3 regions of the Kitasatospora sp. NPDC056531 genome follow, and region 2 is predicted to be linked to each of the others. Evidence: predicted binding sites of a transcription regulator. Region 2 holds the regulator's gene; each other region holds the start of a gene.

Region 1 (10,189 bases), on a different contig from region 2:
GTTGACGTGCAGGATCAGGGGTTGCCAGGTGGGGGTGGCGAATTCGGTGTTGATGGCGTCGGCGAGGTGTCGCACCGACGCCGTGTAGTCGCGGTATTCGGCCAGGTCGGTGCGGGAGGGGTAGGCGAAGGCGATGTGCACCACCCGGTCGTGCCACTCGGGGTGGGTGCGGAGCAGGTGCCGGTAGGCCTGGAGGCCGCGGACGATGTTCTTGCTCAGCTCGGTGCGGTCGACCCGGACGATGGTGCGGCGGTCGCCGACGGCGGTGCGCAGGGCGGCGAGGCGCTCGTCCACGTCGGGACGGTGGGCGCGTTCGCGGAGGAAGTCGGCGTCGGCGCCCAGGGCGTGCACGCCCAGCCGCGTGGTGCGGCCCGCGTGGGTGACGGTGAGCGTGTCGTGGTCGACCGTCGCGCCGAGCAGGTCCTCGCAGCAGGCAGCGAAGGCGCGGGCCCAGCGTTCGGTGAGGAAGCCGGCCCGGTCGGCGCCGAGGATGCCGGTGAGGACGGCGCGGGCGACGTCGTCGGGGAGCATCCGGTAGTACTCGGGCGGGGCCCAGGGCGTATGGGAGAAGTGGCCGATCCGCAGGTCCGGGCGGGCCTCGCGGAGCAGGGCCGGGACCAGGGAGAGGTGGTAGTCCTGGACGAGGACCGCGGCGTTCGGTGCGGCTTCGACTGCCAGGGCCTCGGCGAAGGCCGTGTTGTAGGCCTGGTAGGCGGCCCATTCGGTGCGGAAGCCCGCGTCGAAGGAGGGCGCGGTGGGGGTCGCGTAGAGCAGGTGGTGGACGAACCAGAGGGTGGAGTTGGCGACGCCGTTGTAGGCGTGGGCGAAGGTCTCCGGGTCTATGTCCAGCATCCGTACGGCCTGGCCGCCGACGTCGTGGCCGGCCAGGTCGAGGCGGCCGGCGGGGGCTTCTCTCGCGGCTCGGCGGTCGGCGTCGCCGAGGGCGGCGCACACCCAGACGGCGCTCGGGTCGTCGATCGCGGAGAGGCCGGAGACGAGGCCTCCGCCGCCGCGGCGCAGGGTCAGCGTGCCGTCGTCGGCGGTGCTGAAGGACACCGGTCCCCGGTTGGAGGCCACCAGGACGGGGGCGGTGCCGGTCGCGCTCGAACGTTCGGTCGTGAGATCGCCCATGGTTGGTACGTTGCCGGGGGTCTGGGTTGGCAAACGTTTCAATGGCGGGCCGCGTACTCGGGCACGGTGTGCATCGGGGGGCGTTCCAGGGCGGTCACCGGGTGGCTGTGGGCGGTGAAGGCGCGGGTTTCCGGGTCGCGGGTGAACTGGGTGAGGTGGGGGTGGACCAGGTCGGCGGAGGCCTTGAGGCGGTGGGTGCGGTCGAGGCGTTCCAGGGCGGTGCGGTAGATGGTGGCGGCCATCCGGCCGAGGGCCTGGCCGTCCTGGTGGCGGTGGTGTCGGACGCCGACGTCGACCTGGGCCAGGGCGTCCAGGCCGACCAGCTCCAACGCGTCGACCAGGAGGCCGAGTTCGACGCCGTAGCCGGTGGGGAACGGCAGCCGTTCGAGTAGTGAGCGGCGGGCCGCGTACTCGCCGCCGAGGGGCTGGACGAAACCGGCGAGCTCCGGCCAGTGGAGGTTGAGCAGGGGGCGGGCGACGAGTTCGGTGACCCGGCCGCCGCCGGCGGGGAGGATCGCGCCGGAGTCTGTTTCGAGGGGGCGGTCGTACATGGCCTTGACCAGCTGGATGTCGGGTTCGGTGAGCAGGGGCCCGAGGATGCCGGAGACGAAGGCGGGGTCGAACTCGCGCAGGTCGGCGTCGACGAAGCAGACGATGTCGCCGTGGGTGACCAGCAGCGAGCGCCAGAGCACCTCGCCCTTGCCGGGGACGGCGGGCAGCCGGGGCAGGATGGCGTCCCGTTGTTCCACCCGGGCGCCGGCCTCGGCGGCGACGGTGGCGGTGGCGTCGGTGGAACCGGAGTCGAGTACGACCAGTTCGTCGACCAGAGGAATCCGGTCCATCAGTTCGCGCCGGACGGTGCGGACGATGTCGCCGACGGTGGCCTCCTCGTCGAGCGCGGGGAGGACGACGCTGACGGTCTGCCGGGTGCGCCGCTTGGCCTCCAGCAGGGTGTGAACCGGCCGGTCGGCCGCGCTCCACGAGCGGCGGTGCAGCCAGGACGCCGCCTGCGGGAGGAGTGCGGGGGTCGGTTCGGCGGGCACGGTGAATCTCCTCGGCGAGGTCGGGTGGAACGGGCCATCTCGCTTGGCGGACGGTCCCTTTCAGGTTTGACGCCTTCGGATACAGTCTTCGTACAGCGGTCGGACCTTCGCACGCCGGGGTCGCCGCTGAACCACAACTTCACAAGCTCATCCAGAGGGACTGAGGGAACGGCCCGTTGACGTCCCGGCAACCTTCTCGCTCGGCTGTCTTCAGGCCCCGGCGGGACAGGTGCCAATTCCGGCCTGTGGCGCGACCGTGTCACGGGGAAGATGAGGAGAGAGGCCTCCGCCATCATGGCTATCGACACTGTCGCACCCTCCCCCAGCCTTCGGCCGGGGGGACCCCCACCGGTTGACCTCGGCCCCGCCGCCGCCCTGTCCTGTCGGGAGTGCGGCACCCGCTTCCCGCTCGGCCCCAGCTTCGCCTGCCTGGAGTGCTTCGGGCCGCTGGAGATCGCGTACGAGTTCGGGAGCGGGCGCGCCGAGGAGCTGCGCAAGCGGATCGAGGCCGGTCCTGCCTCCATCTGGCGTTACGCGCCGCTGCTGCCGGTGCCGGCCGACGTGGCGTCCAAGCCGAATCTGAACCCGGGGTGGACCCCGCTGGTGAAGGCGGACAACCTGGGCCGGGAGCTCGGGTTCACCGCTCCGCTGCACGTGAAGGACGACTCCGGGAACCCGACGCACTCCTTCAAGGACCGGGTGGTGGCCTGCGCCATCGAGGCGGCGCGGGCGTTCGGGTACACCACGCTGTCCTGCTCCTCGACCGGCAACCTGGCCGGCGCGGTGGGCGCGGCGGCGGCCCGGGCCGGGTTCCGGTCCTGCGTCTTCATCCCGCACGACCTGGAGCAGGGCAAGGTCGTGATGGCCGGGGTGTACGGCGGCGAGCTGGTGGGCATCGACGGCAACTACGACGACGTGAACCGCTTCTGCTCGGAGCTGATCGGGGACCCGGCCGGCGAGGGCTGGGGTTTCGTGAACGTCAACCTGCGTCCGTACTACGGCGAGGGCTCCAAGACGCTGGCGTACGAGATCTGCGAGCAGCTCGGCTGGCGGCTGCCGGAGCAGATCGTCATCCCGATCGCCTCGGGCTCGCAACTGACGAAGATCGACAAGGGGCTGCAGGAGCTGATCAAGCTCGGTCTGGTGGAGGACCGGCCCTACCGGATCTTCGGCGCCCAGGCCGAGGGCTGCTCGCCGGTGTCGGCCGCGTTCAAGGCGGGCCGGGACGTGATCAAGCCGGTCAAGCCGGACACCATCGCCAAGTCGCTGGCGATCGGCAACCCGGCGGACGGCCCGTACGTGCTGGACATCGCCCGTCGGACCGGCGGGGCGGTCGAGGACGTCACGGACGAAGAGGTCGTGGCGGCGATCCGGCTGCTGGCCCGGACCGAGGGGATCTTCGCGGAGACCGCGGGCGGGGTGACCGTCGGCGTGCTGAAGAAGCTGGTCGAGACCGGTCAGCTGGACCCGGCCAAGGAGACCGTCGCGATCAACACCGGCGACGGCCTGAAGACGCTGGACGCCGTCTCCGACGCCGGGATGACCGCCGTCATCCGCCCGACGCTGGAGTCCTTCCGCTCCGCCGGTCTCGCGTCCGTCTGAACCACCCCCACCCCCGCTAGGAGAGCCATGAGCGCCAAAGTCCGCATCCCCACCATCCTGCGCACCTACACCGGCGGCGCGGCCGAGGTGACCGCCGAGGGGGCCAGCCTGGCCGAGGTCATCGCCGACCTGGAGCAGAACCACGCGGGCATCTCCGCCCGGATCCTGGACGACACCGGAAAGCTGCGCCGCTTCGTCAACGTGTACGTGAACGACGACGACGTGCGGTTCGCCGAGGGCCTGGCGACCGAGATCGGGGACGGCGCGAACGTCTCGATCATCCCGGCGGTGGCCGGCGGCTGCTGAGCCGTCGTCCCGCTTCCCGGCCGCCCGTACGTACGGAATTCGACTCTCCGTATGTGCGGGCGGCCGCTGGCATTTCGGCGGGAATATTTCCGGGTCAAGTCGGAGTAGAGTGTGGCTCTGCTGGGAACGGGGCTTCCCTTCCGACTCGCGCAGTGCTTGGCCGGAGGTCGTCCGGACGCTGAGACCGACTCGCGTCCCGGGCCGTGAAACATGTCAGGCGGATGTCAGAATTCCTGCGGGGTTTTGGGTAATTCGTCCGCTATGTCCGGCAGGAAATGCCGATTTCACCCCGATTTGTTCGGCCTTGTCTCTCGACGGGGCCATGGAATTCCTGGCGGCTGGCCCTGTTGCAGAGGGCGTCGATCCGGATACATTCAGCGGCGGTCGGCGTAATCGACCGCCCATCGGAAGCCGTTCGGCTTTCTGTGCGGAGGATTGCGGCGTGCACGGCTGCGCTCAGGGGGGGTTCCCCGGGCCGGCCTTCAACCAGACCCGGGCCCGCGACCTGCGGGCACGTGAAGGGCCAGCACAGCACTAGGGGAGTTCGGAATGGCTCAGGGCACCGTCAAGTGGTTCAACGCGGAGAAGGGCTACGGCTTCATCGCGGTCGACGGTGGTGCGGACGTGTTCGTCCACTACAGCGCGATCCAGATGGACGGCTACCGCACCCTCGAGGAGGGCCAGCGGGTCGAGTTCGAGATCTCTCAGGGACAGAAGGGCCCGCAGGCGGACATGGTTCGCGCGGCGGTCTGACCCCTTCCGACTCCAGGAGCTCGGCACGGCCCACCGCTGGTGGACCTCCTGCTTCTCGACGGGCCCGCACGACACGTGTCGTGCGGGCCCGTTCGCGTTCCCGTCCGCGCTCGCGGACGGGGCTCGACGGCGGCTCGCGGGTTGCCGTTTGGGCTTGCACTCGATCACCCGGAGTGCTAATCATTGGCGTTAGCACTCACAGCGTGAGAGTGACAGCGGACCGGGTCGGTGAGGCCCCCGGGAGCGGTAGGGGAATGGACCCCCGCACACCAGGGCCGTCCGTCGCGGGCACCCCTTGGTCCGAGCAGTCGACCGTGTCCCGGAGGACCACTTCAGATGGCCAAGATCATCGCCTTTGATGAGGAAGCTCGCCGCGGCCTTGAGCGTGGCATGAACCAGCTCGCCGACGCAGTGAAGGTCACGCTCGGCCCCAAGGGTCGCAACGTCGTGCTGGAGAAGAAGTGGGGCGCCCCCACGATCACCAACGACGGTGTCTCCATCGCCAAGGAGATCGAGCTCGAGGACCCGTACGAGAAGATCGGTGCGGAGCTCGTCAAGGAGGTCGCCAAGAAGACGGACGACGTCGCGGGTGACGGCACCACCACCGCCACCGTGCTGGCCCAGGCCCTGGTTCGCGAGGGTCTGCGCAACGTCGCCGCCGGCGCCAACCCGATGGCCCTGAAGCGCGGCATCGAGAAGGCCGTCGCCGCCGTCTCGGACCAGCTGCTGGCCCAGGCCAAGGACGTGGAGACCAAGGAGCAGATCGCCTCCACCGCCTCCATCTCCGCCGCTGACACCCAGATCGGCGAGCTCATCGCCGAGGCCATGGACAAGGTCGGCAAGGAAGGCGTCATCACCGTCGAGGAGAGCAACACCTTCGGTCTGGAGCTCGAGCTCACCGAGGGCATGCGCTTCGACAAGGGCTACATCTCCGCCTACTTCGCCACCGACCTGGAGCGCATGGAGGCGACGTTCGAGGACCCGTACATCCTCATCGCCAACTCCAAGATCGGCTCGGTCAAGGACCTGCTCCCGCTGCTGGAGAAGGTCATGCAGAGCGGCAAGCCGCTCGTCATCATCGCCGAGGACGTCGAGGGCGAGGCCCTGTCGACCCTGGTCGTGAACAAGATCCGCGGCACCTTCAAGTCCGTCGCCGTCAAGGCCCCGGGCTTCGGCGACCGCCGCAAGGCCATGCTCGGCGACATCGCCATCCTCACCGGCGGCACCGTGATCTCCGAGGAGGTCGGCCTCAAGCTGGAGAACGCCGGCATCGACCTGCTGGGCACCGCCCGCAAGGTGGTCATCACCAAGGACGAGACCACCATCGTCGACGGTGGCGGCGACAGCGAGCAGGTCGCCGGTCGCGTGAACCAGATCCGTGCCGAGATCGAGAACAGCGACTCGGACTACGACCGCGAGAAGCTCCAGGAGCGCCTCGCCAAGCTGGCCGGCGGCGTGGCCGTCATCAAGGCCGGCGCGGCCACCGAGGTGGAGCTCAAGGAGCGCAAGCACCGCATCGAGGACGCCGTCCGCAACGCCAAGGCCGCCGTCGAGGAGGGCATCGTCGCCGGTGGTGGCGTCGCCCTGCTGCAGGCCGGTGTCGCCTTCGACAAGCTGGAGCTGGACGGCGACGAGGCCACCGGTGCCAACATCGTCAAGGTCGCGCTGGAGGCCCCGATCAAGCAGATCGCGACCAACGCCGGCCTGGAGGGTGGCGTCGTGGTGGAGAAGGTGCGCAACCTCCCCGCCGGTCACGGCCTGAACGCCGCCACCAACGAGTACGTCGACCTGGTCGCCGCGGGCATCATCGACCCGGCCAAGGTCACCCGCTCCGCGCTGCAGAACGCCGCCTCCATCGCGGCGCTGTTCCTCACCACCGAGGCCGTCATCGCCGACAAGCCGGAGAAGGCCGCCGCGGCCGCCGGCGGCGGCATGCCGGGCGGTGACATGGACTTCTGATCCTGATCGCTTCGATCGGATCGGTTGATTCCTCGTCCGCGTGGGCGGCTCCCTTCGGGGGGCCGCCCACGCGGCGTTTCGGGCTGCGGGAGTTTCGGGGGAGGATGGACGGATGGCTTCCGACGACATCGAGACCGCCCTGCACAACGCGCGGGCACTGATCCTGGCCGACCTCACCGCGCGCGACGTGGCGGACGCCGCCGTCGTCTCGCTGGTGGAGCAGGCCGTCACGCACCGCCGCTGGTGGCTGGAGCAGTGGCCGGACGGCACCGAGTACGTGCTCGGGCTGGTCGCCCAGGACGTCCAGGACGCGCTGCTGGAGGCGTACGGGCGGTGGCCGCTGTGCACCGACTGCGCGGCCGACGGGGACCCGCACGCGCTCGGTGTGGAGCCGGAGTTGGGGCCGGAGCCGCACTGGGTGTGCGGCAAGCGGGGCGCGGTGGTGGCGCCGGTGGGCAAGCTGGTCTAGTTTTCGAGCTTTTGGAGTTCGGCCGTCAGGTTGGTGCGGGCGGTCGCGGTGAAGCGCTCGCGGGCGGCGGGGGTGCGGTAGAGCGCCGGGAGCGCGAGGAGTTGGCGCAGCACGGCGGCCCGGCCCGCGCGGAAGTCCGGCTCCGGGACGAAGTCGTACTCCGCCCGGACGGCGGCCGCGTACGCCGCGTACGCCTCGGGGGAGCCGCCGAGGACGGCGAGGTCCGCGTCGCAGAGCACCTCGCCGTCGCGGTCGCCCGGGGCGGGGTCGTGGGTGACGGTGAGCAGGACGAGCCGTTCGACCTCGGCGACCCGCCCGGCGGGCAGGCCGGCGGCGGTCAGTGCGCGGACCGCCAGGGCGGCGCTGCGCTCCTCGTTCTCGGTGCGGTCGGGCCGGTAGACGGCGTCGTGGAACCAGGCGGCGAGCCGGACGGCGTCCGGGTCGGCGGCGTGCCCGGCGAGCTCGTCGACGTGCCCCAGGACCGCGCGCAGGTGGTCGGGGTTGTGGTAGCGGCGCTGCGGCTCCGACCAGCGGCGCAGCAGCTCGCGTCCGTACGGTTCGGGGTCGTCGGTGGCGCCGCAGCGGTGCAGCAGGGCGGTCCAGGCGGGGAGCAGGTCCTCGGTCGCGGTGGGCATGCGGCCCATTCTGTCGACGGGTTCGGGTGGACGGTATATGCCGGTCAGCGATATATATAGACGCATGACAGAACGCTCCATGCAGGAGCCGACGCTGCTTCTGCTCACCGCGCTGGCCGACGCCCCGAGGCACGGCTATGCGCTCATCCAGGAAATCGCCGCGATCTCGGACGGCCGGGTCAAGATGCGCACCGGCACGCTCTACGGCGCGCTCGACCGGCTGCTGGGCCAGGGCCTGATCGAGGTCGCCGCCGAGGAGGTCGTGGACGGCCGCGCCCGGCGCACTTACGCGCTGACCGACGCCGGTCGGGGCGCGCTGGCCACCGAGGCCGAGCGGCTGCGGGCCGTGGCCACCGAGGCGGAGCGCCGGCTCTCCGTCGCCGTTGTCCGTCCGAGGGTCAGGGGGGCCTTCGCATGAATGAATCGACTGTTGCCGTACGGACCGCGCTGGCGCTCTACCCGGGCCGCTACCGCCGCGAGCGCGGCGACGAGCTCGCCGTCGTCTTCGCCGACACCACGGCGGAGGCGGGCAGGTTCGCCAAGGTCCGGGAGCTCTTCGACCTGGGTGCGTACGGGCTGCGGATGCGGACCGGGCTGACCTCGACCTCGCCGGGCGGGCGGCTGGCGGCGCTGACCGCGCCGCTCGCGGCCGGGGCGGTGGCGGGGATCGCGGCGGTGATGATGTACGCGGACGAGGGTGGGTACCAGGCTCCGAATTCCACGCGGGTGCTGCTGAGCCTGCTGGCCTTCTGGGTGTTGAACGGGTCGGCGGTGCTCTCGGCCGGCGCGGTGCTGCTCGGGCGGTGGACGGCGGCCCGGCTGCTCGCCGGGGCGACGGCCCTCGCGGTGGTGGCGGACCTGCTGCTGCAGCTGAGGGCGTCGATCGGCGGTGGGCTCTGGGAACTCCTCTACGACTTCCAGTGGGACGGGCCGTTCCTGCTCTGGGCCCTGGTGCTGCTGGCCGCGCCGCGCGACGCGCTGCCGTCGCCGACCTGGCGGGAGCGGGGCATGGTGGTGGCGGCGGCGCTGTCGAGCCCCTTCCTGGTGCTCTCGACCTCCTTCTACCGCAGCTGGCACCACCTGGACCTGCCGTGGCGGGCCGCGATGGTCTGCGTTCCGCTGCTGATGGCGCTGACCGCGCTGCGCGGGTGGTACGTGGTGGCCGTTCCGGGGCTCGCCGCGCTGCCGTGGACACTGAGCGTCAACCTCAACGCGATCTGGCAGCAGGTCGGCGGGACGTGGCGGCTGCTGCCGATGGCCGCGGTGACGGTCGCGGTGATGGTCGCGCTGGTCCTGGTGGGCCGCCGCAAGGGCCCGGCCGGGCCGGGTGGGCGGCAGCCGGCCTGAGGCCCGCGCCCGGAAAGGGGGCCGGAAAGGGGGTGCGGTCTCGCCGGGGGTGGTCGGATGTGGCAGGCTGTCGAATATGTCTAGACCAATTTTCGAAGTCATCGCGCTGACGCCCCAGGACGCCCAGGCCGCCGAGTCGGGCGGTGCCGACCGGCTCGAACTGGTCACCGACATGGCCGCCGACGGACTCACCCCGTCCGTCGAGGACTTCGCCCGGATCCGGGCCGCCGTCGGCATCCCGCTGCGCGTCATGCTGCGGATCCGGGACGGCTTCACCCCCGGCGACCTGGACGAGCTGTGCGAGCGGGCCGCCGCCCTGCGGGCCGAGGGGGCCGAGGAGTTCGTCCTCGGCTTCCTCGGCGTCGACGGCGCCGTCGACCTGGCCGCCACCACGGCCGTCGCGGAGGCGATCGCCGGTTGCCGCTGGACCTTCCACCGGGCGATCGACCACAGCGCCGACCGGGCCGCCCTGCGCGCCGCCGTCGGCTCCCTGCCCGGGCTGGACACCTTCCTCACCTCCGGCGCGGCCGCCGGGGTCGACGCCGGGCGCGAGGCGCTGGCGGCCGAGCTGGCCCGCGCGGGCCAGCCCGGGTACGGCCAGCGGATCCTGATCGGCGGCGGCCTGCGGGCCGAGCACCTCAAGGAGCTGCGGGCGGAGGGCTTCGACGCCTTCCACGTCGGCGGCGCGGTGCGCGTCGACGGGTGGGAGACGCCGGTGGACGCGGCCAAGGTCGCCGAGTGGCGGGCACTGATCGACGGCTGAGCGTGGAAGCGCCGACAGCCGGGCGAGCCGTGCCCGTCGTGCGGGGAGGGGGCCGGGGCGTTCGAGACCCGGCCCCTTCCGCGTCGTCAGCGCAGCTGCTCCGGCAGCGGCTCGGCGTGCAGGACCGTCAGACCGGAGACCGCGCGGGTCAGCGCCACGTACAGCCGGCGCAGGCCGGTCC
Region 2 (10,189 bases):
GAGTCCGACGACGACTGGCGGGCCTCCCTGGACGCGGCGATCGGCGCCGGACCGGACCACGTCTCCGCGTACTCCCTGATCGTCGAGGAGGGCACCCGGCTGGCCGCCCGGGTCAAGCGCGGCGAACTGCCGATGATCGACGACGACGTGCACGCCGACCGCTACCTCATCGCCGAGCAGGCGCTCAGCGCGGCCGGCTACTCCTGGTACGAGGTCTCCAACTGGGCCACCACCCCCGAGGGCCGCTGTCGCCACAACGAGCTCTACTGGACCGGCGCCGACTGGTGGGGCACCGGCCCCGGCGCCCACAGCCACGTCGGCGGCGTCCGCTGGTGGAACGCCAAGCACCCCGCCGCCTACGCCCAGTCCCTCACCGAGGGCCGCACCCCGGCCCTGGGCCGCGAACTCCTCTCGGACGAGGACCGCCGGGTCGAACGCATCCTGCTGGAACTGCGCCTGGTCGACGGCGTCCCGCTCGACCTGCTGACCGACGTGGGCCGCAAGGCCGCCGCCCGGGCTCTGGCCGACGGCCTCCTCGCCGCAGAGCCGTACGAGCAGGGCCGCGCCGCCCTGACCCTCCAGGGGCGACTGCTGGCGGACGCGGTCGTGCGTGACCTGGTGGACTGAGTGTCGTTAACGTGGTGTCAGCCGTCGGAGGGAGCGCGCAATGACCGCCATCGATGACCGGGTGACGGGGATCTTCGAGAACCTGGAGGTCCCGGAAGGCTTCAAAGCCGAGCTCATCAGGGGAGAAATCGTGATGATGGCCGGGCCGGACATGGTCCACAACATCATTGTCGAAGCCATCCGAGACCAGATCCCCCGGGCAGGGTGGCACCGCCTGACCACGCAGGACATCGATCTTCCCGGATTGACGAGCGAGCCCCAGCCGGATCTGGTCGTGTTCGAGCGGGACGCCATTGAGGGTCCGGGTCGCTTGATCCCCTCGCCCTTCCTCACGCTGGTGGTCGAGGTCGTCTCCAAGACGAGCGTGCTCCGTGACTACCAGACCAAGCGGGAGCTGTACGCCGAGGGCACGATTCCCGCGTATCTGATCGTTGACCCGCTCAAGGGCGTCTGTGTGCTGCTGACCGAGCCGACCCGGTCGAGCGCCTCCGGGCTGCCGGACTACGTGTCCGCGCGGACCACCAAGTTCGGCGAGCCCATTCCGGTGGATCTGCTCGGCGTCACGCTCGACACCTCGGAGTTCCAGACCTACGCCTGAGTGGCCGTTGGCGGGCCTGCCGGGGAAGCTGCATGGGTGGCTTCCCCGGCGTCGTCGGTCTGTTCATCCGGGTAGCCGATGGCGGAGAAGTCGATCTTGCCCTCGTGGACCATCGCGCGCATCCGGGCCAGTGCGTTGGCCCGGCGGTGCCGAAGCGCCACGTCGCCATGGTCGTTGGTTCGAGGCACGGTGGCCATTCTTCATCAGTCCGGCAAGGTCGCGAAGTCGATCAACTCCTCGACCTTGCCCAGCAGCTCGGGCTCCAGGTCCTTGTAGCTGTTCACCTTCGACAGGATGTGCTTCCAGGCCGCCGGGGTGTCCACCGGCCAGCCGAGGCGGCGGCAGGTGCCCTCCTTCCAGTCCTCGCCGCGGGGGACGGCGGGCCAGGCGGGGATGCCGACGGAGGCGGGCTTCACGGCCTGCCAGACGTCGATGTAGGGGTGGCCGACGACCAGGACCGAGTCGCCGGTGACCTGGGCGGCGATGCGGTGCTCCTTGGTGCCGGGGAGCAGGTGGTCGACCAGGACGCCGAGGCGGCGGCCGGGGCCGGGGGCGAAGTCGGCGACGATCGCCGGGAGGTCGTCGATGCCTTGGAGGTATTCGACGACGACGCCCTCGATGCGCAGGTCGTCACCCCAGACCCGTTCGACCAGTTCGGCGTCGTGCCGGCCCTCGACGTAGATGCGGGACTCGCGGGCGACCCGGGCGCGGGCGCCGGGGAGGGCGATCGAGCCGGAGGCGGTGCGGCCGGGCGTGCGGGGCGCCGCCGGGCCGGTGGGGCGGACCAGGGTGACGACCTTGCCCTCCAACAGGAAGCCGCGCGGGACCATCGGGAAGACCCGGTGCTTGCCGAAGCGGTCCTCCAGGGTGACGGTGAACCCCTCGGCGGTCTTCTCGCAGCGCACCACCGCCCCGCAGAAGCCGGTGGCGTTCTCCTCGACCACCAGGTCCCGCTCGGCGGGCACCTCCGGTGCGGGGGTCTGCTTCTTCCACGGCGGGGTGAGGTCGGGTCCGTACTGGCGGCTGCGCATACGGGTGATCATAGGGATGACGGACGGACCGTCAGAGGCCCGGCGCGCCCCAGACCGGGAACCAGCGGCTCAGGTCCTTCTCCAACCGGAGGTCGTTCCCCAGCATCGCGTTGACCTGCAGCTCCAGCGGGCTGTTGCGCCGCTCCCCGCCACCGGGCATCGGGGCGAAGGGGTAGAAGCTGCCGCGCTTGTAGAGGTAGACCAGGGCCAGCGACTGCCCCTCGCCGTTCCGGAAGCAGACCAGCGAGCAGAGCAGCTGCGGCCCGAAGCCGTTCGCCTCCAGCTCGCTGTTGACCGCGTGCAGGTCGTTCACCAGCTCCGGCAGCTCCCCGGGCTGGTGCCGGGCGAGCAGCCAGGAGTAGCCGTAGCCGTCCTTGGAGGCCTCCACCGGTACGCCGCCGCGCTCGGTGTCGGCGTCCAGCAGCGCCCGGACCTGCTGCTCGACCTGGACGAAGGCCGCGCCCTCGACGGCCGCGAAGCAGACCGAGCCGAGCCCGGTGGGGAGGAACCCGGCCCCGGCCTCCAGGGTGAGCGCGGCGGACGGCACGCCGAACAGCTGGTCGAGGTCGGGCTTGACGGGCTTGCTGCGGCCGAACAGGGCGTCCAGGAATCCCACGGTGGTCCTTTCCTCAACGGGAATCAGCGGCCGAGCTGCTCGGAGATCTTCGCCAGCTGCGCCAGCCGCTTCTCCAGCGTCGGGTGGGTGGAGAGCAGCTGGGAGGCGGTCTCCCGGGCGCTCAGCGCGGGGGCGAAGTAGAAGGCGTTGTACGGCTGCGACTTGCGCAGGTCCTCGGTGGGGATGGCCGCGATCTGCCCGGTCACCTTGGTCAGGGCCGAGGCCAGGGCGCTGGGCCGGCCGGTGAGTTGGGCGGCGGCCCGGTCGGCGGCCAGTTCGCGGTAGCGGGAGAGCAGCCGGGTGAGCAGGAAGCTGATCGCGTAGACGACCACCGACACCAGCGGGATGATCAGCGCCGCAATGGCCGCGTTCTGGTCGTTGTTGTTGCGCCCGCCGCCCATGAACCCGCCGTACATGGCGATCCGGGTCATCGCCCCGGCGAGCACGCCGAGGAAGCCGGCGATGGTCATCACCGCGACGTCCCGGTGGGCGACGTGCGACAGCTCGTGCGCCAGGACGCCTTCCAGCTCCTCGGGTTCGAGCCGGCGCAGCAGGCCGGTGGTGACGCAGACCACGGCGTTCTGCGGGTTGCGGCCGGTGGCGAAGGCGTTCGGCATGTCGTTGTCGGCGACCGCCACGCGGGGCTTGGGCATGTCGGCCAGGGCGCAGAGCCGGTCGATGGTGCCGTGCAGCTGGGGGTACTGCTCCTCGGTCACCTGGCGGGCGCCCATCGCCCGTTCGGTGATCTTGTCGCTGAACCAGAACTGGGCCACGAACAGCCCGCCGGAGATCAGCACGATCAGCGGCCAGGCCCCGCGCAGCAGCGCGATCAGCAGGCCCGTGAAACCGACGTACAGCAGCCCGATCACGAACATCGTCGCGACCATGCGGCTGGTCAGGCCGCGGTCGGGCGCGAAACGGGTGTGCTGGCCCGAGCTCGACATCTCTTGCTCCTCCGTTCGCCGTCGCTTTCGATGCTGCCACCCGGACGGCCCCAGGGCACCACCCCCGCGCCGCGAGTTGCGGCGGAAGGGGCCGTGCCCTGGGACTGCGGGCAGGATCACTCCGGCCGGGCCGTTCCTGGGACAGGACCCGGGCCTTACACTGGCAGGTACGGTTCTGGCACTCGTGTGCGCAGAGTGCCAGGGTCGGGGTCCTCCCGGAGCGGCCCGCAGCATCACAGACGGACAACGTGCGAAGACGGAGGTGCGTGCCCATGGCCGGTGAGGTCCGCCAGCTGGACGACCGCAAGCTCGCCGTTCTGCGTGCCATCGTCCAGGACTACGTGGGCACCGAGGAGCCGGTCGGCTCCAAGGCGCTCGTGGAGCGGCACAACCTCGGAGTCTCCCCGGCGACCGTGCGCAACGACATGGCGGCGCTGGAGGAGGAGGGCTACATCCACCAGCCGCACACCAGCGCCGGGCGCATCCCCACCGACAAGGGCTACCGGCTGTTCGTCGACAAGCTCGCCGAGATCAAGCCGATGACCGCCCCGGAGCGCCGGGCGATCCGGCACTTCCTGGACGGCGCCGTCGACCTGGACGACGTGGTCGCCCGCACGGTGCGGCTGCTCGCCCAGCTGACCCGGCAGGTCGCCGTGGTGCAGTACCCCTCGCTGACCCGCTCCACCGTCCGGCACATCGAGCTGGTGGCGCTGGCCCCGGCGAAGGTGATGCTGGTCCTGATCACCAACACCGGCCGGGTCGAGCAGCGGATGGTCGACTGCCCGGGCACGGTCGGTGAGACGGTCCTGGCGGACCTGCGGGCGCGGATCAACGTCCGGGCCGCCGGCCAGCGGCTGCCGGATGTCCCGGGCCTGCTGGAGGAGCTGCCGGCCACGTTCGACCAGATCGACCGGCCGACCGTCAGTACGGTCCTGGCGACCCTGTTCGAGGCGTTGGCCGAGCAGAACGAGGAGCGGATCATGCTGGCCGGCACGGCCAACCTGACGCGTTTCGGCCACGACTTCCCGCTCACCATCCAGCCGGTGCTGGAGGCCCTGGAGGAGCAGGTCGTCCTGCTCCGCCTCCTGGGTGAGACCGGGGACGCCGGGATGACGGTCCGGATCGGGCGGGAGATCGCGTACGAAGGGCTGAATTCCACCTCGGTGGTGTCGGTCGGCTACGGTTCGGGCGACGAGAGCGTGGCCAAACTCGGCGTGATCGGTCCGACCCGGATGGACTACCCGGGCACAATGGGGGCGGTGCGAGCCGTGGCACGGTACGTGGGTCAGATCCTGGCCGAGTCGTAGCAAGCAACCGGCGTCAGAATTCTGACGGCGGTGTCCAGTCGCACTACTACAGGCGGAACAAGCGGAGCATTTGGTGGCCACGGACTACTACGCGGTACTCGGCGTCCGACGGGATGCGGGGCAGGACGAGATCAAGAAGGCGTTCCGGCGCCTGGCACGCGAACTGCACCCGGACGTCAACCCGGACCCGAAGACGCAGGAGCGGTTCAAGGAGATCAACGCCGCTTACGAGGTGCTCTCCGATCCGCAGAAGCGCCAGGTCTACGACCTCGGCGGGGACCCGCTCTCACCGGGCGGCGGCGGCGCGGGCGGCTTCGGCGCCGGCGCGGCGGGCTTCGGCTTCTCCGACATCATGGACGCCTTCTTCGGCGCCGCGGCCGGGCAGCGCGGCCCGCGCTCGCGCACCCGCCGCGGCCAGGACGCCATGATCCGGCTGGAGATCACCCTGGAGGAGGCCGCCTTCGGCACCACCAAGGAACTCCAGGTCGACACCGCAGTCACCTGCACCACCTGCAGCGGCGAGGGCGCGGCCCCCGGCACCTCCGCGCAGACCTGCGACATGTGCCGCGGCAAGGGCGAGGTCTCCCAGGTCACCCGCTCCTTCCTGGGGCAGGTCATGACCTCCCGCCCCTGCCCGCAGTGCCAGGGCTTCGGCACCGTCGTGCCGACCCCGTGCCCCGAGTGCGCCGGCGACGGCCGGGTCCGCGCCCGCCGCACCCTGACCGTCAAGATCCCGGCCGGTGTCGACAACGGCACCCGGATCCAGCTGGCCGGCGAGGGCGAGGTCGGCCCCGGCGGCGGCCCGGCCGGCGACCTGTACGTCGAGATCGCCGAGACCACCCACAGCGTCTTCCAGCGGCGCGGGGACGACCTGCACTGCACCGTCACCATCCCGATGACGGCCGCCGCGCTCGGCACCCAGGTGCCGCTGCAGACCCTGGACGGGCTGGAGGAGGTCGACATCCGGCCCGGCACCCAGTCCGGCCAGTCGATCCCGCTGCACGGCCGGGGCATCACCCACCTGCGCGGGGGCGGCCGGGGCGACCTGATAGTGCACGTCGAGGTGCAGACGCCCACCAAGCTCGACGCCGAGCAGGAGGAGCTGCTGCGCCGGCTCGCCGTACTGCGCGGCGAGGAGCGTCCGTCCGGCCAGTTCGCGCCGGGCCAGCAGGGCCTGTTCTCGCGCCTGAAGGACGCCTTCAACGGCCGGTAAGCCGTCCGGGAGGGGGTGCCGGGGTTCAGGGCCCGACCTGAACGCCGGCACCCCCTTCGCGTTCCCGTTCCGCCACCCCCTCCGGAGGACCACCCCATGACCGCCCCCGTCTTCGTCGTCGAGACCGAGCGGATCGCCACCGCCGTGCCCGGGGCGCTGGTGCGCCTGGACGGGGCGGAGGGGCGGCACGCGGCCGCGGTGAAGCGGCTCGCGGCCGGTGAGGCGGTGACCCTGGCGGACGGGCTGGGGCTCGGGGTGGACGGGACGGTCGCCGAGGTGTTCGGCAAGGACGCGATCGACGTCACGGTGGCCGCCGTGCGCCGGGAGCCGGAGCCGGCGCCGCGGATCGTCGTCGTCCAGGCGCTGCCCAAGGGCGACCGCGGCGAGCTGGCCGTGGAGACCATGACCGAGGTCGGCGTGGACGTGGTGGTCCCCTGGGCGGCCTCGCGCTGCATCACCCAGTGGAAGGGCGAGCGCGGGGCCAAGGCGCTCGCCAAGTGGCGGGCCACCGCCCGGGAGGCGGGCAAGCAGTCCCGCCGGCTGCGCTTCCCCGAGGTGCGCGAGCCGATGACCACCAGGCAGCTGGCCCCGCTGCTGGCGCAGGCCTCCCTCGCCGCCGTGCTGCACGAGGAGGGTGCCGAGCCGCTGGCGCACGCCGCGCTGCCCGGGGCGGGGGACATCGTGCTGGTGGTCGGCCCGGAGGGCGGGGTCTCCCCGGAGGAGCTGGCGGCCTTCGCCGAGGCGGGCGCGAAGCCGTACCGGCTGGGCCCGTCGGTGCTGCGCACCTCCACCGCCGGGGTGGCCGCCGGGGCGCTGCTGCTGGGGCGCACCGGCCGCTGGTCGTGACGCCCGCTGGTCGTAGCCCCCGCTGGTCGTAACCCCCGCACGCCCTCGGGGACTTGCCGAAAACGGAGCGGCTCGTACCCGTACCTGCCTACGCTGGCCGGGTGACGGACTCCCTGAGCACCTCTGCGGGCGCCTATCCGCGCCACCCCCATCTGCACGGTGACCTGGTCACCTTCGTCGCCGAGGACGACGTCTGGCTGGCCCCGCTGGACGGCGGGCGGGCCTGGCGGCTGACGGCCGATCACCTGCCGGTGCACCACCCCCGGTTCTCGCCGGACGGGCGGCACATCGCCTTCTCCTCCACCCGGGACGGCGCCCCCGAGGTGCACGTGGTGCCGGTGGACGGCGGGCCGTCCCGGCGGCTCACCCACTGGGGCAGCGAGCAGACCCGGGTGCAGGGCTGGACGGCCGACGGCCGCCCGATCGCCACCACCAGCGCCGGGGAGGCCAGCGTGCGCCGCAGCTGGGCGCACGCGGTGCCGCTGGACGGCGGTGAGCCGGTGCGGCTGCCGTACGGGCCGGTCGGCGGGCTCGCCTTCGAGCCGGACGGGGACCGCGTGCTGCTGGTCACCGTCAACAACCGCGAGCCGGCCTGGTGGAAGCGCTACCGGGGCGGCCGGGCCGGCAAGTTGTGGCTGGGCCAGGACGAATTCACCCGCGTGCACGAGGAGTTGGACGGGCAGCTCGACTCCCCGCTGTGGGTGGCCGGTTCGCTGCAGAGCAGTCGGATCGCCTTCCTGTCCGACCACGAGGGCGTCGGCGAGCTGTGGTCCAGCCGCCCGGACGGCTCCGATCTGCGCCGTCACACCGATGGCCCGGACGGCTTCTACGCCCGCAACGCCACCACCGACGGCACCAGGGTGGTCCTCCACCGGGCCGGCGACCTCTGGCTGCTGGACGACCTGGACGGCGCCGCGCCGCGCCGCCTGGACATCCGGCTGGCCGGCCCGCGCACCGGCCGCCGCCCCCGCCCGGTGCACACCGCGCACTGGCTGGAGTCCGTCGCGCCCGACCGCACCGGCCGGGCCGGCGCCGTGGTGGTGCGCGGCGGCGTGCACTGGCTGACCCATCGCGAGGGCCCGGCCCGGGTGCTGGACGAGACTCCGGGCGTGCGCGCGCGGCTGGCCCGGGTGGTGCCGGGCGAGGACGGTGGCCAGGGCGTGCTGTGGGTGTCCGACGCCGAGGGCGAGGACGCCTTGGAGTACGCCCCCGCCGTCCACGGCGCCGAGCGGCGCCGGCTGGCCGCCGGGCAGCTCGGCCGGGTCAACTCGCTGGTGGTCTCCCCGGACGGCAAGCAGGCCGCGCTCGGCGTGCACGACGGCCGGGTGCTGCTGGTGGCGCTGGCCGACGGCGCCGTGCACGAGCTGGAGCGCAGCACCGACGGCGAGGTCAGCGGACTGGCGTTCAGCCCGGACTCGGCCTGGCTGGCCTGGTCCCGCCCGGTGCACGGGGTGGGCCCGTACTCGCTGCGCCAGATCGTGCTGGCCAACCTGGCCACCCGCACCGTCGGCGAGGTCACCCAGCAGCGCTTCGTCGACACCTCGCCCGCGTTCACCGCGGACGGCCGCTACCTGGCCTTCCTGTCGGTGCGCAACTTCGACCCGGTGTACGACGCGCACGTCTTCGACCTGTCCTTCCCGAACGGTTGCCGCCCGTACCTGGTCACGCTGGCCGCCGACACGCCGTCCCCGTTCGGGCCGCAGCGGGCCGGGCGGCCGCTCGGCGGGGAGGAGGACGAGCCCGGGTCGCGCAAGGCGGACGGTGAGGAGGGCGCGGCCGAGGCCGTGCCGGCGACCAGGGTGGACCTGGACGGCATCGCCGACCGGATCGTCCCGTTCCCGGTCGAGGGCGGCCGCTTCGACGCGCTGTGCGCCGCCAAGGACGGCGTGCTGTGGACCAGGGTGCCGCTGCTCGGTGAACTCGGCGACGAGGCGGCCTCGTTGGACGACGAGCGGCCCCGCCCGGTGCTGGAGCGCTTCGACCTCAGGAAGCGCCGAGCCGAGCAACTGGTGCACGGCGTCGACGGGTTCGCGGTGAGCGGGGACGGCACCCGGGTGGCCGTGCTGGACGAGGGCGAGCTGCGGATCGTGCCGGCCGACCACAAGGCGGGCGGCGAGGACGACGAGACCACCGTCGACCTCACCCGGCTGCGGGTGACCGTCGACCCGGCCGCCGAGTGGCGGCAGATGTACGCCGAGAGCGGCCGGCTGATGCGGGACAACTTCTGGCGCCCCGACCTCGGCGGCGTGGACTGGGCCGGGGTGCTGGAGCGCTACCGGCCGCTGGTCGAGCGGGTCGGCTCGCACGACGAACTGGTCGACCTGCTCTGGGAGGTGCACGGCGAACTCGGCACCTCGCACGCCTACGTGATCCCGTACGGCCGCTACACCGAGCCGGCCCGGCGCCAGGGCCTGCTCGGCGCCGACCTGGTGAAGGACGGCGACCAGTGGCGGATCGCCCGGATCCTGCCCGGTGAGTCCTCGGACCCGAGGGCCCGCTCGCCGCTGGCCGCGCCCGGCGCCGCGGTCCGCCCGGGCGACGCGGTGCTCGCCGTCAACGGCCGCCCGGTGGACCCGGTCACCGGCCCGGCGCCGCTGTTGGCCGGCACCGCCGGGCAGCCGGTCGAGCTGACCGTGGCCGGCAAGGACGGCACCGACCAGCGCCACCCGGTGGTCGTCCCGCTCGCCGACGAGGAGGCGCTGCGCTACCACGACTGGGTGGCCGGGCGGCGGGCCGCGACGCGCGAGCTGTCCGGCGGCCGGCTCGGCTACCTGCACATCCCGGACATGCAGACGGCCGGCTGGGCCCAGCTGCACCGGGACCTGAGCACCGAGATGGCCAGGGAGGGCGTGATCGTCGACGTCCGGGACAACCGGGGCGGCCACACCTCGCAGCTGGTGATCGAGAAGCTGGCCCGGCGGATCGTCGGCTGGAACGTCATCCGGGACACCGACCACCCGGTGCCCTACCCGATGGACGCCCCGCGCGGGCCGGTGGTCGCGCTCGC
Region 3 (10,189 bases), on a different contig from region 2:
CGGCACCGGGTCCGAGCGCCCCGGAGGCGAGCGGGCGAATCTCAGCCCCGGAGGCGAGCGGGCGGCGAGTAACAGCCGGAGGCCCGGCCCGCCTCCCCGAGGGGGCGGACCGGGCCTCCGGTCAGGCGTCGGAGCCTCAGTGCGAGTGGCCGTGGCCGTGCGAGTGGCCGTGACCGTTCTCGGCCTCCTCCTCCTTCTTCTCCACCACGAGGGTCTCGGTGGTGAGGAGCAGGGAGGCGATCGAGGCGGCGTTCTCCAGCGCGGAGCGGGTGACCTTGACCGGGTCGATGACGCCGGCCTTCACCAGGTCGCCGTACTCGCCGGTGGCGGCGTTGTAGCCCTGGCCGATCTCCAGCTCGGAGACCTTGGAGGTGATGACGTAGCCCTCCAGGCCGGCGTTCTGGGCGATCCAGCGCAGCGGCTCGTGCAGCGCCTTGCGGACCACGGCGACACCGGTGGCCTCGTCGCCCGACAGGCCCAGGCCGTCGTTCAGCACCTTGGCGGCGTGGACCAGGGAGGCGCCACCACCGGCGACGATGCCCTCCTCGACCGCGGCGCGGGTCGCCGAGATGGCGTCCTCCAGGCGGTGCTTGCGCTCCTTCAGCTCCACCTCGGTGGCGGCGCCGACCTTGATGACGCAGACGCCGCCGGCCAGCTTGGCCAGGCGCTCCTGCAGCTTCTCGCGGTCCCAGTCGGAGTCGGTCGCGGCGATCTCGCCCTTGATCTGGGCGACACGGCCGGCCACGGCCTCGGCGTCACCGGCACCGTCGACGATCGTGGTCTCGTCCTTGGTGATGGTCACGCGGCGGGCGGTGCCCAGCACGTCCAGGCCGACCTGGTCGAGCTTGAGGCCGACCTCCTCGGAGATGACCTGGCCACCGGTCAGGACGGCCAGGTCGCCGAGGATCGCCTTGCGGCGGTCGCCGAAGCCCGGGGCCTTCACGGCGACGGCGTTGAAGGTGCCGCGGATCTTGTTCACGACCAGGGTCGACAGCGCCTCGCCGTCGACGTCCTCGGCGATGATCAGCAGCGGCTTGGAGGCACCGCCCTGCAGGATCTTCTCCAGCAGCGGCAGCAGCTCCTGAATGGAGGAGACCTTGCCCTGGTTGATCAGGATGTACGGGTCCTCCAGGACCGCCTCCTGCCGCTCCGCGTCGGTGACGAAGTACGGCGACAGGTAGCCCTTGTCGAACTGCATGCCCTCGGTGAAGTCCAGCTCCACGCCGAAGGTGTTCGACTCCTCGACGGTGATGACACCGTCCTTGCCGACCTTGTCGATCGCCTCGGCGATCAGCTCGCCGACCTGGGTGTCCTGGGCGGAGAGGGACGCGACGGCGGCGACGTCGTCCTTGCCCTCGATCTCGCGGGCCACCGACAGCAGGTGCTCGGAGACGGCGGCGACGGCCTTGTCGATGCCCTTCTTCAGGGCGGCCGGGCCGGCACCGGCGGCGACGTTGCGCAGACCCTCGTTGACCAGGGCCTGGGCCAGCACGGTGGCGGTGGTGGTGCCGTCACCCGCGACGTCGTTGGTCTTGGTGGCGACCTCCTTGACGAGCTGCGCGCCAAGGTTCTCGTACGGGTCGTCCAGCTCGACCTCGCGGGCGATGGTGACACCGTCGTTGGTGATGGTCGGGGCGCCGAACTTCTTGTCGATGACGACGTTGCGGCCCTTGGGGCCGATGGTCACCTTGACGGTGTCGGCCAGCTTGTTGACACCGCGCTCCAGCGAGCGGCGGGCGTCCTCGTCGAACTGCAGGATCTTCGCCATGTTCCCTATTCCCTCGGGGCTGCGGCCGGCCCAGCGGCCGCCGAACTACGTGAACCAACAACCACGCCCCGGGCCCCTGTCACTTGGGACACGGATCCGGGGCGGGTCGAGACGTCTTACTTCTCGATGATCGCGAGAACGTCGCGGGCGGAGAGCACCAGGTACTCCTCGCCCTGGTACTTCACCTCGGTGCCGCCGTACTTCGAGTACAGGACGATGTCACCGACGGCGACGTCGAGCGGCAGACGCTGGCCGTCCTCAAAGCGGCCCGGGCCGACGGCCAGGACGACGCCCTCCTGGGGCTTCTCCTTGGCGGTGTCCGGGATAACCAGGCCGGAGGCCGTGGTGGTCTCGGCGTCGAGCGGCTGGACCACAATGCGGTCCTCAAGCGGCTTGATGGCAACCTTGCTGCTGGTGGTCACGTCCGAGCTCCCCTTCGGAGATTACGGGGTTTTCTAACGGGTAGGGGCGAACCTGCGAGCCTGCCGTCGCGGGGGTCAGACACGCGTCTTCGCGTTAGCACTCCCCCAGTGGGGAGTGCCAAGGATGACCATAGGCCGGTGTTAGCACTCAGTCAACCAGAGTGCCAACGGCGCGCCCTGAAGTCTCGTGTTGCGGATGAGTATCCGTACTCATGTGCGGCACCGGCCCCGCGACCGACACTCAGGCCATGCCTCAGAAGCCCAAGCGCATCGGCCCGGCGCTGTCGGACGATCTGGTTCCGGCCCTGCTGCTCCTGCCCCTGCTCGCGGTTCTTCCGCTCGTCGCCGTCTCGCTCACGATCGCACTCGTCCTGAACGTGCCAGGACACGCCCAGGAGCTGGTCCTGACCGTCGCTCTGCTCGTCGACACCGCGCTCGTCCTCGGGGTGCCCGGCACGGTGGCCTTCCGCACCTGGCGGAAGGGGTACCGGTTCCTCCCGGTCATCGCCGGGCTGGCACCGCTCGTCCTGCCGGCGCTGTTCTGCTCGGGCGCTCTCCGGTGACCGGGCCGACCCGGGGGCGAGACGTGGCCTCCGCGCTGCTCGCGGCGGTGGCGGTGCTGGTCGGGATGGCGGTCGAGACCGCGGTGGTCATCGTCCTCATGTGGGACAGCGCCCCACACGCGGCGACCACCCGCAACATCGTCGAGGCCGTCTGGTTCTCGATCCCGCTCCTGGTGGCCGGGTGGGCGGCCCGGCGCGCCCGGCGGCGCGGGTACCGGATCATGCCGGTCGTCCTCCTGACCACTCCGCTCACCCTCGATCTGGCACTGTGGCTGCTCGATTGACCGGCGAGAATGGCCCCGTGGACACCGAGAACCTCCAGCCCCTGCTGACCCCCGAGGGTCAGGCCCTGCTCGCCGAGTTGCGCGAGTTCACGCCCGAGGAGGAGTTGGCACTCGCCACCCGGCTGCGGCGGGAGCATCCGGCGGAGCTGGTGTCGGCGGCGTTCGGGCAGGCGCGGTTGCGGCAGCGGGCGCGGGCGAAGTTCGGGGCGGACGCGGACCTGATGTACTTCACGCCCAACGGGGTCGAGCAGTCCACCCGGCGCAGTGTGGCCGAGTGGCGGGCGCGCCGGTTCGCCGAATTGGGCGTACGGCGGCTCGCCGACCTGTGCTGCGGCATCGGCGGGGACGTGCTGGCGCTGGCCCGGGCCGGGATCGAGGTGCTGGCCGTCGACAAGGACCCGGCGGCCTGCGCCGCGACCGCGGCCAACGCCGCCGCGCTGGGCCTGTCCGAGCTGGTCGAGGTGCGCTGCGCGGACGTCGCCGAGGTGGACGTCACCGGCTACGACGCGGTGTTCACCGACCCCGCCCGCCGCACCTCGCGCGGCCGGGTGTTCGACCCCGAGGCGTACGCCCCGCCGCTGTCCTGGGCGATCGAGGCCGGGCGGCGGACCCCGATCGGCGCGCTGAAGGTGGCGCCGGGCATCCCGCACGAGGCCGTCCCGGCGGACGCCGAGGCGGAGTGGGTCTCCGACCACGGGGACGTCAAGGAAGCGGTGCTCTGGTTCGGCACCCGGTCCGCCCGCCCGCACCGCGCCACCCTGCTGCCGCAGGGCGCCAGCCTGACCGGCGGCGACCTGCCCGACCCGCCGGCCGGCCCGGTCGGGCGGTACCTGTACGAGCCGGACGGCGCGGTGATCCGGGCGCACCTGGTGGCCGAGGTGGCCGAGCAGGTCGGCGGCCGGCTGATCGACCCGAAGATCGCCTACCTGACCTCGGACCGGCTGGTCGCCACCCCGTACGCGCACGCCTTCGAGCTCACCGACGTGCTGCCGTTCCACATCAAGAAGCTGAAGGCGCTGCTGCGCGAGCGTCAGGTCGGCACGGTGGTGATCAAGAAGCGCGGCATGGCGATCACCCCGGAGGAGCTGCGCCGTCAGCTCAAGCCCTCCGGGCCGAACACCGTCACGGTGATCCTCAGCCGCACCGACCACGGCCCGCTGATGATGCTGGGCCGGCCCGTCCAGGCGCCCTGAGGGACGACCTAGGAGGCGGGCGGCTGGATGTAGTCGTCCAGCCGGGCCACCGAGAAGCCCTGCTCCTGGATCCGGGCCAGCAGCTCGCCGAACATCTGGGTCATCGTGGCGCCCTTGAGCTCCTTGGGGCCGCGGAAGTGCGCCAGGATGATGTCGCCGGGCTTCAGCTTCTTGTCGGTGGCCTGGTACTGCATGTCGTGGATCTGCATCGACTCGCGCCAGAGCACGATCGCGCGCGGGCCGCACTGCTGCACCGAGGTGTTGAGCATCGGGGTGTTGGCGCCGTCGCCGAACGGCGGGCGGAACAGCAGCGGGGCGGTGCCGTACTGCTGGGTGAGCGCGGCCTGGTCGTCGCAGATCTCGGACTTCTGCTTGTCGGCCGAGAGCTTGCTCATCACCGGGTGGGTGACGGTGTGGTTCTGGATGTGGTTGCCGAGCGCCTGGAGCGGTTTGAAGTAGCCGTAGTCGTTCTTGACGATGTCCTTGGTCAGGAACATCGTGATCGGCACCTTGAGGTCGGTCAGCATCTCGACGAACTTCGGGTCCTTCTCGGCGCCGTCGTCGATGGTGATGAAGACGACCTTGTCGCTCGTCTTCACGTCGCTGAACACCGGTACGGTGCCGGCGCGTTCGAGCTTGATCGGCTTGTCCGCGGGCGGCGCGGGGGCCGGGGCGAGCGGCTTGAGGTTCCACTTCGCCCAGGCCGCGGCGTCGCCCTCGGCCGGGGCCGCGCCGGGGGTGGTGGCTCCGGCCGTCGGTGCGGCGCCGCCGGACGACTGGGGCGCGGCCGAGGCGTTCTTCGCCGCGGCCGGGGTGGCGCCGCCGCCACCGTTGTCGCCGCACGCGGTGGCGAAGGCCAGCAGGGCCAGCACCCCTGCTGCGTACGTCCTGGTCCTGCTTCGCCCGTCCCTGTTCACCGCACCGCGCTCCCGGTCCCGTCCAGCCTTCTCTCAGCTATGCACGGTAGCGGCCGGGGCGGCGGTTCCCGACCAGCGTCTACTCGACGTGGTCGCTGGTGAAGGACCAGCGGTGCACCGGGCGGCCGAGCAGCTCGGCCGGCGGGTCGGCGACCGGGGCGGGCTCGCCGCTCCACCAGGTGATCAGCAGCACCCGCTCGCCCGGGGCGGAGAGCAGTTCGAGACGCTCCAGCCCGGCCGCGCCACGGACCGCAGGCAGCGCGAACTCCCGCACCCAGGTGGCGAGTTCAGCTCCACGGTCGTCCGCCGCCCGGGCCTCCCACATCGCGGCGACGGTCACGCGGCGCCCCCGCCGAGGGCGTCGTAGGCCTGGCCGTGGAAGTCCCCGTGCCCGCTGTCCGCAGTCGGGACGTGGACGTCGGTCACCGGCAGCGAGGAGTCGGCGGACAGGTCGAGGGCGGAGGGCGTGCGGCCCCGCCACACCATCTCGGAGCCCAGCGCCGCCACCATCGCGCCGTTGTCGGTGCACAGGCCCGGCCGGGGCACCCGCAGCCGGATCCCGGCCCGGTCGCAGCGCTGCTGGGCCATCTCACGCAGCCGGGAGTTGGCCGCGACGCCGCCGCCGATCATCAGGTGGTCGACGCCGTTGTCCTTGCACGCCTTGACGGCCTTGCGGGTGAGCACGTCGGTGACCGCCTCCTGGAAGGAGGCCGCGACGTCGGCGATCGGCACCTCCTCGCCGGCCCGGCGCTTGGCCTCCACCCAGCGGGCGACGGCGGTCTTCAGGCCGGAGAAGGAGAAGTCGTACTCGGGGTCGTTCCTGCCGCTCAGGCCGCGCGGGAAGTTGATCGCCTTGCGGTCGCCCTCGCGGGCCGTCCGGTCGACGATCGGTCCGCCCGGGAAGCCCAGGCCGAGCACCCGGGCGACCTTGTCGAAGGCCTCGCCGGCCGCGTCGTCGATGGTCGCGCCGAGCGGGCGGACGTCCGTGGTGATGTCCTCGCTGAGCAGCAGCGAGGAGTGCCCGCCGGAGACCAGCAGGGCCATCGTCGGCGAGGGCAGCCGGCCGTGCTCCAGCTGGTCGACGCAGATGTGCGAGGCGAGGTGGTTGACCCCGTACAGCGGCTTGTCCAGCGCCCAGGCGTACGCCTTGGCGGCGCTGACGCCGACCAGCAGCGCGCCGGCCAGGCCGGGGCCGGCGGTGACGGCGATGCCGTCCAGGTCGCTCGCCTTGATCCCGGCGGTGTCCAGGGCACGCTGGATGGTCGGGACCATCGCCTCCAGGTGGGCGCGGCTGGCGATCTCCGGGACGACGCCACCGAAGCGGGCGTGGTCGTTGACGCTGGAGGCGACCGCGTCGGCCAGCAGCGTGGTGCCGCGCACGATGCCGACGCCGGTCTCGTCGCAGGAGGTCTCGATGCCGAGGACGAGCGGTTCGTCAGCCATGGCGGGTGTCCTCAATGTCCTTCGGGTCAGTGCTGTCAGTGCTCGGGAGGTCGAGGCGCATCACCAGCGCGTCGACGTTGGCGGGCTGGTAGTAGCCGCGCCGGATGCCCACCGGCTCGAAGCCGTAGCGCTCGTACAGCCGCTGGGCGCGCGGGTTGTCCACCCGTACCTCCAGCAGCAGTTCGGCGCAGCCGCGCCGGGCGGCCTCGCCGATCAGGTCGGTGAGCAGCGCCGCGCCGAGGCCGGCGCCCTGGTGGCGCTCGTCGACGGCGATGGTCTGGACGTCGCCCTCGCCGGCGACTGCCATCAGCCCGGCGTAACCGACGATGGCGCCGTCCCCGGTGGTGGCGACGGTGTAGTGGCGGGTGCCGCCGGGGTGGGCCTCGGCGAGTTCGGACCAGTACATCCCGTGGGACCAGGCGTCCTCGGGGAAGAGCTTGAGCTCCAGCTCCATCACCGGCTCGATGTCCCACCAGCGCATCGGGCGCAGGGTGGTGCCGTGGTTCACGCCGGGAGCACCGCCTTGTAGCCGGCGGGGACCTGGGCGTCCGGGCGGCGCAGGTACAGCGGGAGGTTCGGCAGCAGCTCGCGGCCGGCGGCCAGCTCAGCCGCGGCGAAGCCGGCCAGGGAGCCGGCCGAGACGTGCTCGGGGCCGTGGGCGCCCGGGAAGGCGTCGGGGTAGAGCAGCGCGCCGGCGCCCACCGAGCGGGCCTCGGGGGTCAGCTCGGCCGGGCGGTCCACGCCGGGGCCCTCGGTGCGGCGGCCCTCGGCGTCGTAGGAGGCCCAGTAGACCTCCTTGCGGCGCGCGTCGGTGGCCACCGTGAACGGCTGCCCGGCCAGGCCCTCGGCGCGGGCCTGGAAGGCGATCGCGTCCAGGGTGCAGACGCCGTGCACCGGCAGCCCGAGGGCGTGGCCGAGCGCGGCGGCGGTCACCAGGCCGACCCGCAGGCCGGTGTACGGGCCGGGGCCGACGCCGACCGCGATGCCGGTGAGCCGGTGCTTGTCCACCCCGGCCGCCCGCAGGACCTGGTCGATCGCGGGCAGCAGCAGTTCGCCGTGCCGTCGGGCGTCGACCTGGTGGGTCTCGGCGAGGACGGCCGTGCCGTCGTGGACGGCGGCGGTGACGGCGGGGGTAGCGGTGTCGAACGCGAGCAGCAGCACGGGGTCAAGGTTAGACCGACGTTGGGCCGACCGATTGATCGAGCTGGTGTCCCCATTCGGAACACACGTACTGGGCGCTGCCGGCCGGCCGAGGGGACCTGGCACGATAAGGGCGGTACGTACAGAGGACGGCGGCGGGAGCGGCACGTGGCGAAGATGGGTCCTGGAGTGGTGGTCACGGGGTTGACCCTGGGGGCCCTGGCGGTGGTGAGCCTGCTGGCCTTCCAGGCCAACGGCGCGCAGGACCGCGCGGGCGGAGCCCGTCCCACCACCACCGCCGCGCCGTCCACCGGCCCGGTCGCCTCGGCGACGCCGAGCGCCTCGGCCACCCCGACCCCCCCGCCGCTGCCGACCAGCTCGGGCAGCGGCACGCGGGTGGTCTACTCGGTGAGCAGCCACTACGTCTGGCTGGTCGACCCGAAGAAGAACCCGCAGGTCGCGGCCACCTTCCAGGTCGCCCCGGGCACGGTCGAGCCGACCCCGGGCAGCTACTCGGTGTCCAGCCGCACCCCGGTCGGCACCGGCACGGACGGCCGACAGATCGAGCACGTGGTGCGCTTCGCGCAGCAGAACGGCGTGGTGTTCGGCTTCAGCTCGGCGATGGACGGCACGACGCCGACCGCCGACCCGAAGACCAAGACCGGCGGCATCCGCAGCAGCCGCGCCGAAGGGCAGCTGCTCTGGGACTTCGCGCCCAACGGCACCAAGGTGGTCGTGGTCGCCTGAGACAGGCCCTAGGCGGCCCGGGGTGTCTCCGCCTCGGGCTCCTCGGCCTGCTCCGGCCGCGGTTCGGGCGGGGTGGACACCGCCTCGGCGGCCGCACAGGCGGCCAGCAGCGCCCGCATCGGCGCTCCCGGAGCGCGGCGGGCGGACTCTCCGGCCCCGGTGTCGCGCGCGGCGCGCTCCGGGGCGGGGGTGGTGCTCGACATGGCGCCTCCCTAGTTAGGCAGACCTAACCGCAGCACCCATCCCACCACGCCCGGCACCCCGCCCGCAACACCATGCCGACAGGCTGTCGGTAAAACGGGGAACGCCTATCCGAGCTTCGCCAGCTCCACACCCGACCAGCGGGCTCCGATGCCGGTCAGCACCACCCGGCGCGGGTCGTGGTCCTCCCCGGCGGTGTCGCCGATCGCCCGCTCGATCCGGACCTCCAACCGGTCCTCGGACAGCCGCTCGACCTTGCCCTCGCCCCACTCGACCACGACCACCGACTCCGGCAGCGAGACGTCCAGGTCGAGGTCCTCCATCTCGTCCAGGTTCCCGCCCAACCGGTACGCGTCCACGTGCACCAGGGCCGGGCCGCCGACCAGCGAGGGGTGCACCCGGGCGATCACGAAGGTCGGCGAGGTCACCGCCCCGCGGACCTGCAGCCCCTCCCCCAGGCCCCGGGTCAGCGTGGTCTTCCCCGCCCCCAGTTCACCGGAGAGCAGCACCAGGTCACCCGGCCGCAGCAGCGCGGCCAGCTCCCGGCCGAGCCGGCCCATCCGCTCCGGAGTGGGGATGGTGAGAGTGGCGTGCGAGCCCATGCGCGTGTCTTGCCCTTCGGTCCGTAGCGGCGCGCCGACCACCGGCCGCCACCGCTACCGTGCCACACCGCCGCACCCCGCCGCGGCGGGCGGGGGGGTCGGGCGGGAGTCAGGCGGGGTCGACGACCGGGTTCGGCTCCGGCTCCCGGGGCCGCTCGCTGGCGAGCTCCAGGACGGCCGCCGGCAGCGGCGCGGCGCCGGCGAAGTCGGCGGCCCGGCGCAGCAGCCGCGCCAGCTCGTGGTCGACCAGCTCGGGGCACTCCAGCAGCACCAGGTGCCCGGCGCCCTCGACCAGCACCAGCTCGGCACCGGGCAGCCGCTCGGCCATCTCCTCACTGTGCGACGCGGGCGTCAGCAGGTCCTTCGTCCCGGCCAGCACCAGGGCGGGCAGACCGCGCAGCGCGTCCAGCGCCGCGTACTTCTCGTGCGCGTCGAACGCCGGGTAGAACTCGGCGACCACGTCGATCGGGGTCGCGTCCAGCAGCTGCTCGGCGAAGCGCACCACACCGGGGTCGACGTCCCGGCCGCCGAAGGAGAACTTCCGGTAGAAGACGGCGGCCACGTCCGAGCCGACCCGCCTGGTGGCCTCCACCAGGTCCACCTGACGGCCCAGCAGCCGCATCACCCCGGGCGCGACCTTCTTGAACAGCTTCGCCCCGGCCTTCGGCAGCCCGAGGCTCACCTCGTCCCAGTCCCCTGCCAGGGTGCCGACCAGCGCGACCCCGGCGACGCGCTCCCGGAACAGCTCCGGGTGCTGCTCGGCCAGCGCCATCACCGTCATGCCGCCCATCGAATGGCCCACCAGCACCAGCGGCCCGGTCGGCGCGACGGCGTCCAGCACCGCCTTGAGGTCGCCGCCCAGCTGATCGATGCTCGCCGGATCACCGGCCAGGTACGAGCGGGAGCGCT

Evidence for each region. Region 2 encodes HrcA, which represses chaperone genes, less so after heat shock. Its sites were predicted from a motif close to TTNGCACTCNGNNNNNCNGAGTGCNAA; they were not measured.
Region 1: groL (chaperonin GroEL) is a predicted target of HrcA. The motif match lies at 4,989-5,015, and genes of this name have one in related genera.
Region 3: groES (co-chaperone GroES) is a predicted target of HrcA. The motif match lies at 2,332-2,358, and genes of this name have one in related genera.

The regions. Positions count from the first base shown of each region.
Region 1 is NZ_JBHTTU010000034.1:70,297-80,485, forward strand. Features, by position in the region: gene ACFQ87_RS26050 (trehalose-6-phosphate synthase) at 1-1,131, opposite strand, end outside; gene ACFQ87_RS26055 (glucosyl-3-phosphoglycerate synthase) at 1,170-2,174, opposite strand; SAM riboswitch class I at 2,319-2,451, shown strand; gene thrC (threonine synthase) at 2,469-3,776, shown strand; gene ACFQ87_RS26065 (MoaD/ThiS family protein) at 3,804-4,082, shown strand; gene ACFQ87_RS26070 (cold-shock protein) at 4,632-4,835, shown strand; gene groL (chaperonin GroEL) at 5,172-6,794, shown strand; gene ACFQ87_RS26080 (hypothetical protein) at 6,907-7,263, shown strand; gene ACFQ87_RS26085 (hypothetical protein) at 7,260-7,898, opposite strand; gene ACFQ87_RS26090 (PadR family transcriptional regulator) at 7,963-8,316, shown strand; gene ACFQ87_RS26095 (hypothetical protein) at 8,313-9,245, shown strand; gene ACFQ87_RS26100 (copper homeostasis protein CutC) at 9,322-10,008, shown strand; gene ACFQ87_RS26105 (HelD family protein) at 10,095-10,189, opposite strand, start outside.
Region 2 is NZ_JBHTTU010000042.1:15,690-25,878, reverse strand. Features, by position in the region: gene hemW (radical SAM family heme chaperone HemW) at 1-627, shown strand, start outside; gene ACFQ87_RS28835 (Uma2 family endonuclease) at 668-1,225, shown strand; gene ACFQ87_RS28830 (hypothetical protein) at 1,216-1,413, opposite strand; gene ACFQ87_RS28825 (DUF3097 domain-containing protein) at 1,429-2,256, opposite strand; gene ACFQ87_RS28820 (hypothetical protein) at 2,288-2,872, opposite strand; gene htpX (zinc metalloprotease HtpX) at 2,896-3,816, opposite strand; gene hrcA (heat-inducible transcriptional repressor HrcA) at 4,089-5,123, shown strand; gene dnaJ (molecular chaperone DnaJ) at 5,197-6,336, shown strand; gene ACFQ87_RS28800 (16S rRNA (uracil(1498)-N(3))-methyltransferase) at 6,433-7,182, shown strand; gene ACFQ87_RS28795 (S41 family peptidase) at 7,284-10,189, shown strand, end outside.
Region 3 is NZ_JBHTTU010000001.1:99-10,287, forward strand. Features, by position in the region: gene groL (chaperonin GroEL) at 137-1,768, opposite strand; gene groES (co-chaperone GroES) at 1,885-2,190, opposite strand; gene ACFQ87_RS00015 (hypothetical protein) at 2,439-2,753, shown strand; gene ACFQ87_RS00020 (hypothetical protein) at 2,777-3,037, shown strand; gene ACFQ87_RS00025 (SAM-dependent methyltransferase) at 3,055-4,230, shown strand; gene ACFQ87_RS00030 (polysaccharide deacetylase family protein) at 4,239-5,147, opposite strand; gene ACFQ87_RS00035 (hypothetical protein) at 5,227-5,487, opposite strand; gene tsaD (tRNA (adenosine(37)-N6)-threonylcarbamoyltransferase complex transferase subunit TsaD) at 5,484-6,590, opposite strand; gene rimI (ribosomal protein S18-alanine N-acetyltransferase) at 6,583-7,071, opposite strand; gene tsaB (tRNA (adenosine(37)-N6)-threonylcarbamoyltransferase complex dimerization subunit type 1 TsaB) at 7,095-7,751, opposite strand; gene ACFQ87_RS00055 (hypothetical protein) at 7,908-8,477, shown strand; gene ACFQ87_RS00060 (hypothetical protein) at 8,486-8,680, opposite strand; gene tsaE (tRNA (adenosine(37)-N6)-threonylcarbamoyltransferase complex ATPase subunit type 1 TsaE) at 8,786-9,280, opposite strand; gene ACFQ87_RS00070 (alpha/beta fold hydrolase) at 9,390-10,189, opposite strand, start outside.